Regions from separate parts of the Streptococcus thermophilus genome, predicted to be linked through region 1. Evidence: predicted binding sites of a transcription regulator. Region 1 holds the regulator's gene; the other holds the start of a gene.
What was found. The regulator NrdR, encoded in region 1, represses ribonucleotide reductase genes. The targets are predictions, from matches to a motif close to ACACNATATATNGTGT.

Region 1 (4,409 bases):
TATTATTCTGTCATTATAAGCTAATTTTCGGATGTATTCATTGGCTAAACCTAAATACTTTTTGAGGAAATGGAAGCCAAAAAATTTTTTATAAAAGAGGGTAAATACTTATTATGAGCAAACGCATTTTGATTGTTGAAGATGAGAGAAACCTTGCTCGTTTTGTCTCTCTTGAACTTCAACACGAAGGATACGACGTTGTGACAGCGGACAACGGACGCGAAGGACTTGAAATGGCACTTGAGAAAGATTTCGATCTGATTCTCTTGGACCTTATGTTGCCTGAGATGGACGGTTTCGAAGTGACACGTCGTCTCCAACAAGAAAAAGATACTTATATTATGATGATGACAGCTCGCGACTCAATCATGGATATTGTTGCTGGTTTGGATCGTGGAGCTGATGACTATATTATAAAACCATTTGCGATTGAAGAACTGTTGGCACGTATTCGTGCAACCTTCCGTCGTCAAGATATCGAAGCTACTAAGAAGGTACCAGCTAAAGCGTCAACCTATCGCGATTTAAAATTGGATGTTCAAAACCGTGCAGTTGTTCGCGGTGATGAGGTAATTCCATTGACAAAACGTGAGTTTGATTTGTTGAACACACTTTTAAGCAATATGAACCAAGTAATGACCCGTGAGGAACTCTTGCTTCAAGTCTGGAAATATGATGACGTAATTGAAACAAACGTTGTAGATGTTTATATTCGTTACTTACGTGGGAAAATCGACATTCCAGGTAAGGAATCATACATTCAAACAGTACGAGGGATGGGTTACGTTATCCGTGAAAGATGAGTAAATTATTTGGTAAAGTAACCATTAGAAAAAAGTTGACCATGACAACTGCTGTGGTCTTCTTTCTTGTATTGTCGATGTTCACTCTGGTTGTTGTATTTTCAGCCAATACGCTTCTTTTGCAACGTGAACGTCAAAATGTAAATAATACAATCTCAAAAGTTGTTACTTATATCGAAAAGGACTGGGACTCTGATGAAGAGTTGAGTCCAGAGCCGCTTTTAGCGGCCTTTTATTCACCGAAAAATATCTATCCATCAATCATTAATGGAGTGCTTTCTGAAAAGCGTTCCTTAGATGGTCAAGTTGCGGTTTCTAATAGATTATATTCCAACCAGTCTGTCTATGTTTATGACAAAAAGGGAACTTTTATCTTTACTTCTGAGGAGGATACAGACTCACCTCCAGGCATGTCTGAGGTCAATAAACTGAAGTTGGTTTCCTATAAAGGTAAACGTGGTTTCTTACTACAAGTTCCAATCTATGGCAAGGATAAGAAGACCATTGTTGGGTATGCTCAAGTTTTCCATGATTTGAAATTCTACTATGCGTTAAAAGAGCGTTTAATTTTCCTATTGATATTCCTTGAAGTAGGAATGACGGTCTTAGTTATTGCAGTAATTGTAGTTGTCTTGACATCTATTCTTCGTCCGATGAGGCAGTTACACGAAACAATGGGTATTATTATCGATTCGCCAAGTGATTTGGAGCTTCGATCTAAGATTGAGAGTCATGATGAGATTGGTGCTTTGGCACTTAACTTTAACTGTATGATGGATAAAATTCAAGAAGATAATCAGATGCAGATGCGTTTCTTGAGTGACGTCAGTCACGAATTACGTACTCCCATTGCAGTTATTAAAGGACATATGGACCTCTTGCAACGTTGGGGTAAAAATGATCCTGAAATCCTTGAAGAAAGTCTTGAAGCTGCAAGTCACGAAGCCAACCGTATGACGATTATGATTAACGATATGTTGGATTCTATTCGTGTTAAAGGGTCATTTGACAATCATAGAAATGATACATGTGATTTGAATTCTTCAATCCGTACGGTTATTGGGAATTTCCGTGTCCTACATGACGACTACCAATTCTACCTCAATGATTCTGAGGGTTCAGATCGTCCAGCACAGATTTACAGTCAGCACTTTGAACAGGTTATTACTATTTTGATTGATAATGCGGTCAAGTATTCGCCTGTTAATAAGAAAATCCAGGTTACTATCAAGGCTCTGGAAGATGAGATGCTGGTACAGGTACAGGATAATGGTGAGGGTATCTCTAAAGAAGATATTGAACATATATTTGAACGCTTCTATCGTTCAGATAAGGCGCGTAATCGTACGACAACCCAATCTGGTGTGGGTATTGGTTTATCAATCCTCTATCAAATTGTGGAAGCTTATCGATGCCATATCGATGTCAGTTCAGAACTTGGTGTGGGTACACGTTTTGACCTCTACATTCCTTTTGCAGAGTCAGAAACTACGACACCTCAAATTGAAGGTTAAGTCAATTTACAAGAGATTTATACTAACTCTCAATCAATGAGCACGTCTCGTTAAGGGCGTGCTTTTTATGTGTTTTTATGGTAAAATAGAGTACTGAATTTCGAAGATTGGTGGTGAAGTGCATGCGTTGTCCAAAATGTCAACATAATAAATCTAATGTTATCGATAGCCGTCAGGCAGAGGATGGAAATACCATTCGTCGTCGTCGAGAGTGTGATGCTTGTCATGCCCGTTTTACTACATTTGAGCGTGTGGAAGAAGTTCCACTTTTAGTTGTCAAAAAAGATGGTACTCGTGAACAATTCTCTCGCGATAAGATTTTCAATGGTATCTTGATGAGTGCTCAGAAGCGTCCAGTTTCAAGTGAGGATATTGAAAATGCCATCACCCGTATAGAGCAAAACATTCGCCGTAACCATGATGGAGAGGTTGATAGTGAGGTCATTGGGAATTTAGTCATGAAAGAACTAGCAGATCTTGATGAAATTACCTATGTCCGTTTTGCTAGTGTCTACCGTTCTTTCAAAGATGTTGATGAGATTGAAGAATTGCTTCAAGAAATCACCAAGACTGTCCGTGCGAAAAAAGAGTCTAAAAAATGAGACCTATTGAAGAATTTGTCTATGTTGGCAATCAGGTTATCGTTCCCGATCAGGCAAGTTTGATGCGTTGTTATTATCCCATTATTGGGGTTGAGGGATACGCACTCTATCAGTATTTTGTGGCTTTCTATGATAATGGTAATCATCGTCATAAATTTGCTACTATTCTGAATCATCTTAACTTTGGTATGCAGCCTCTTCAGGAATCCCTGGCGGTCCTGACAGCGGTAGACTTGTTGGCTTTCTATCATTCTCCTCAGGGAATTTATGTTGTGGAGCTTAAGTCTCCCCTATCTATCGAGCAGTTTCTAAAACATGCGGTTTATAGTTCACTTCTAGAGCAAAAAATTGGTGAGCCAGCAGTGGATGCTTTAAAACCGACGAGTTTACATGGTTTACAAGACTTATCTAAACGTTTTTCGGATGTTTTTACTGATGAGCGTTTGGCTCAAAAGTCTGTTTCTGAAATTAAGCCTAAAAATTCATTTGATTTAATCAGTTTCAGGAATCGTATGCAGGCTGATGGACTTGTATTTACAGATGAAAAGACAGATGTTCCAGAAATCTATAAGTTGTCTGAAACCTATGACATGAATTGGTATGATACCTATCTCTTGTCAAAAAAGACAGCCGTGAACCACCGGATTATTGTTAAGCGTATGCAAGTGCAATTAGAGCAAGCTCAAGCTCAAAAATTGGGTGGTGATTCTGCATTGACGGAGACAGAGAAAAAGATTCTTAAAGCTGTTAAATCTGGAAAACCTGTTGATTACTTACAGAGTGCTAAGGGTCCAGGCGGGACTGTGACTAATTCTGAGAAAAAAATTCTCACAGACTTGGCACAAAGAGGCTTTATGGATGAGGTCATTAATCTCATGGTTGCCTACAGTTTGGGACGGACACGTTCAACAAATGTGAATCGAGAGTATATCTCTAAAGTTGCCAACGATTTTGACTTTAAGAAGATTGTTACTGCTGAACAAGGGCTTTTGGCTTTGCGTAGTGGTTACGACAAAAAATCACAGCGGACAAAAGATGATTCTAAGAAGAAAACAAATGTACCTAGCTGGAGTGATCCTGATTACGATAATCAAACCAGTCAGGCCGACCAAGCCAAGTTAGACGAAATTAGACGCCGTGCTTTGGCTAAACTAGAAAAAGGAAAGGAGTAGCCTATGGAAAGAGTTGGACAAACCTTGAACCGAACAGGATATCATGGGTCTGGTAATGCAACAGATTTGACCAAGCAAATCTTGGCGGATCCAAGAGTAGCTGGCTTTATTCAAGAACATGGCTTAAGCCAGGACGAAATCAAGCGTAGTCTTCCAAAGTTTAATCAATTCTTGGTGGAATGCCGTAAGGTCAAAGAAGGTGATGTCAGCTACATTGCCAAAGGGTATGAGCCGATTCTGACCATGAATGAAGGCTACGCTGACGTAACCTATAAGGAAACGCGTCAGCTTAAGGAGCAACAAGAACAACAGGCTATT
Region 2 (4,409 bases), 950 kb from region 1:
AAATTTGCTTTTACGAGAGGATTAATACGTCCTTCAAAGTTACGATTTCCTGACAGAACGGCACTCGCTAGTAAGTCCGTGTCTACAATAGCTTTAGCTACCTCAGGACGTAGATCTCCCGAGTTACCAATACACGTCGTACAACCGTAACCTACCAAATTGAAGCCAAGCTTGTCTAAGTAGCTTTGCAAGCCTGAAGCTTTAAGATAACCAGTAACAACTTTAGAACCTGGTGCCAAAGATGTCTTCACCGTTGGAGATACCTTTAACCCTTTCTCAACTGCTTTTTTAGCTAAAAGACCAGCCGCCATAAGAACGTAAGGATTTGAGGTATTGGTACATGATGTGATCGCTGCAATGGCCACATGCCCCGTTTGAATTGTTTCTGAATGATCCTCAAAATCAACTTTTGCCGTTTTTTCTAACTCCTTCTTGTCCAATCCAAAGCCACGCACACCTGCTTCTCGTACCACTGCATCCTGAAATTCTTGCTTAGCATCGGACAAGAGAATCAAATCCTGTGGACGTTTGGGACCCGAGATAGAAGGTTTAATGGTTGACAAATCAATTTCAACAACCTTAGTATACTTGGCTTCTTTACTTGGGTCATAAAACAGATGATTGGCTTTTGTGTAGGCTTCAGTGACCTGGATATGTTCCTCATCACGATTAGTTAAACGCATGTAGTTAAGAGTTTCGTCATCAATAGGAAAATAACCACAAGTTGCCCCATACTCTGGTGCCATATTAGCGATTGTAGCACGATCAGCTAGAGATAGGCTCTTTAAGCCAGAACCAAAATACTCTACAAATTTACCAACAACATTTTCAGAACGAAGTACTTGAGTAATCTTGAGAGCCAAGTCTGTTGCCGTAGCAATTTTAGGAAGTTCACCTGTTAAATGTACACCAATAACCTCTGGAATTGGGAAATAGGAAGCTTCACCTAGCATAGCTGCTTCAGCTTCAATTCCGCCGACACCCCATCCCAGAACACCAATACCATTAATCATCGTTGTGTGACTATCTGTACCAAACATAGAGTCGGGATATAGTAGCCCATCTTTTTCAATAATGACATCACTTAGAAATTCAATATTAACCTGATGGATAATACCCGTAGCTGGTGGAACCGCACGGTAATTTTCAAAAGATTGTTCGGCCCATTTAAGAAATTCGTAGCGCTCATTGTTACGTTTAAATTCTAGATTGATATTATCTTCAAGCGCTGTATCACATCCATATGAATCGACTTGAACAGAGTGGTCAATGACTAAATCTACTGGAATCTCTGGATTAATAAGTTCTGCTTTACCACCATTAGCCACTATAGCATCCCGCATTGAGGCCAAGTCAACGACAACAGGAACCCCTGTGAAATCTTGTAAAATGACGCGACTTGGTTTAAATGGTACTTCAGAAATTGTTGGAAAATTCGGAAATTTTATCAGATCAGAAATGTGAGATTCCTTAACGTCAATGCCATCTTTTTTTCGGAGGAGACTTTCAAGTAGTATTAGAATGCTATAAGGTAGTTCTTCGACCTTAACATCATAGGATTTTGCTGCTTTTTCGAGATCATAAAAAGAGAATATCTTACCATTTACAGTTAGATTTGAACAGTATTCTTGCATACTTGAACCTCCATTAGTTAAAAAATTTCCTCTATTCTACACTGTTTTTTTTAAAAAAACAAATAAAATTGGCATTCTGGTGTGATGTTTTATTACATCTTCAGTCAGTTGTTGGAATTTTAGCCATTTCCATAAATAAATTTAAGAAAACTTAAAAAGCCTTCAAAACACAAGATATAGGGTTGTGTTTCAATACTAAACACAAAATATTGTATTCCTTAAAATATTTAGCTTGATTTTTCCCAATATTTTGGGTATTCTATTAAAGTCGAAAAAGTGACACCTAGTCACTTAAAATCTTTAAAAAAAGGAGTATTTGCAATGGAAAAGATTACATTGTTTTCAAAAAACAACTGTATGCAATGCAAAATGACAAAAAAATTTTTGGAAAAAGAAGGTGCTGATTTCGAAGAAATCAATATCGATGAACAACCAGAAAAAATTGATTACGTCAAAAGCCTAGGCTTTACTGCTGCTCCAGTGATTGAAGCAGGCGATATCGTCTTTTCAGGTTTTCAACCGGCTAAACTTAAAGAAATCCTTTAATTATTAAGTTTTTATATAGAAAGGAACTTGTTTGCTTAGTTTAATATGTTAACTTTAACCTTTAAACTAGGCCTGGTATCTGTATTATGTCTTTAAAAAATCTTGGCGATGTTTCTTACTTCCGCCTCAACAACGAAATTAACCGTCCTGTAAACGGTCAGATTCCTTTGCATAAGGATAAAGAAGCGCTTCGTGCCTTTTTCCTTGAAAATGTTAAGCCAAATTCAATGGCATTCAACAGCATCACAGATAAAATTAATTATTTGATTGAAAACGACTATATTGAGTCTGAATTCATCGGTAAATATGAACCTGCTTTCATCGAAAAATTGTCTGCAGAAATTCATGCTCAAAAATTTCGCTTTCAATCTTTCATGGCAGCCTACAAGTTCTACCAACAATATGCTCTCAAAACAAACGATGGCGAGACATACCTTGAAAGTTTTGAAGATCGTGTTCTTTTTAATGCTCTTTACTTCGCTGATGGTGATGAAAACCTGGCTAGTGACCTTGCTAACGAAATGATTCACCAACGTTATCAACCTGCTACTCCTTCATTTTTAAATGCTGGACGTAGTCGTCGTGGAGAACTCGTTTCATGTTTCCTTATCCAAGTAACGGACGATATGAATTCCATCGGTCGTTCTATTAACTCAGCTCTCCAATTATCACGTATTGGTGGAGGGGTTGGTATTAGCCTATCTAACCTACGTGAAGCTGGTGCTCCTATCAAGGGATATGCTGGTGCTGCTTCTGGAGTTGTCCCAGTTATGAAGCTTTTTGAAGACAGCTTCTCTTACTCAAATCAACTTGGTCAACGTCAAGGTGCTGGTGTTGTTTATCTGGATGTTTTCCACCCAGATATCCTTGCCTTCCTTTCAACTAAGAAAGAGAACGCTGATGAAAAGGTACGTGTTAAGACATTGTCACTAGGTGTTACAGTACCAGATAAATTCTACGAGTTAGCACGTAATAATGAAGATATGTATCTCTTCAGCCCCTACTCTCTCGAAAAAGAATACGGTAAACCATATAACTACATTGATATTACAGCTATGTATGATGAATTGGTTGCCAATCCTAATATCACCAAAACTAAGATTAATGCGCGTGAGTTAGAAACTGAAATTTCTAAACTCCAACAAGAATCTGGTTACCCATATATCATCAACGTTGATACAGCTAACAGACATAACCCAATTGATGGTAAAATTGTTATGTCCAACCTCTGTTCTGAGATTCTCCAAGTTCAAGCACCAAGTGAACTTAACGATTCTCAAGAATTTGTTAAACTCGGTACAGATATCTCATGTAACCTTGGATCTACTAATATCCTGAACATGATGACTTCACCTGATTTTGGTCGTTCCATTAAGACTATGACACGTGCGCTTACCTTTGTTACAGACAGCTCAAGTATCGATGCCGTTCCATCAATCAAAAATGGAAACCAACAAGCTCATACCTTTGGTTTAGGAGCTATGGGGCTTCACTCTTACCTTGCTAAACACCATATCGAGTATGGTAGCCCAGAATCTGTTGAATTCACTAATATCTACTTCATGCTTATGAACTACTGGACTTTAGTTGAATCTAACAATATCGCCCGTGAACGTCAAGAAACCTTTGTCGGCTTTGAGAATTCAAAATATGCTGACGGTTCTTACTTTGATAAATACGTTACAGGGCAATACGTTCCTAAATCTGACCGTGTTAAAGAACTTTTCGAAGGCCACTTCATCCCACAAGCCAAGGATTGGGAGGAACTACGTGAACTCGTTAAAAAAGATGGTCTCTACCATCAAAACCGTTTGGCTGTTGCGCCAAATGGCTCAATCTCTTACATTAACGACTGTTCTGCTTCTATTCATCCAATCACACAACGTATTGAAGAACGTCAAGAGAAGAAAATCGGAAAAATTTACTATCCAGCCAACGGTCTTTCAACAGACACTATTCCTTTCTACACTTCAGCCTACGACATGGACATGCGTAAAGTTATCGACGTTTATGCCGCTGCGACTGAACACGTTGATCAAGGTTTGTCATTAACCCTATTCTTGCGTAGTGAGTTGCCTAAAGAAATTTACGAATGGAAAACAGAAAATAAACTAACAACTCGTGATCTTTCTATCCTTCGTAACTACGCCTTTAACAAAGGAATCAAGTCAATCTACTACATCCGTACTTACACAGATGACGGCGAAGAAGTTGGCTCTAACCAGTGTG

Region 2: a site for NrdR is predicted at 1,834-1,849, ahead of nrdH (glutaredoxin-like protein NrdH). Genes of this name have one in related genera too.

The regions. Positions count from the first base shown of each region.
Region 1 covers NZ_CP038020.1:728,824-733,232, forward strand. Annotated here, with positions in the region: gene E3C75_RS03870 (response regulator transcription factor) at 114-803, shown strand; gene E3C75_RS03875 (HAMP domain-containing sensor histidine kinase) at 800-2,317, shown strand; gene nrdR (transcriptional regulator NrdR) at 2,440-2,919, shown strand; gene E3C75_RS03885 (DnaD domain protein) at 2,916-4,091, shown strand; gene dnaI (primosomal protein DnaI) at 4,095-4,409, shown strand, end outside.
Region 2 covers NZ_CP038020.1:1,681,406-1,685,814, forward strand. Annotated here, with positions in the region: gene acnA (aconitate hydratase AcnA) at 1-1,634, opposite strand, end outside; gene nrdH (glutaredoxin-like protein NrdH) at 1,956-2,180, shown strand; gene nrdE (class 1b ribonucleoside-diphosphate reductase subunit alpha) at 2,267-4,409, shown strand, end outside.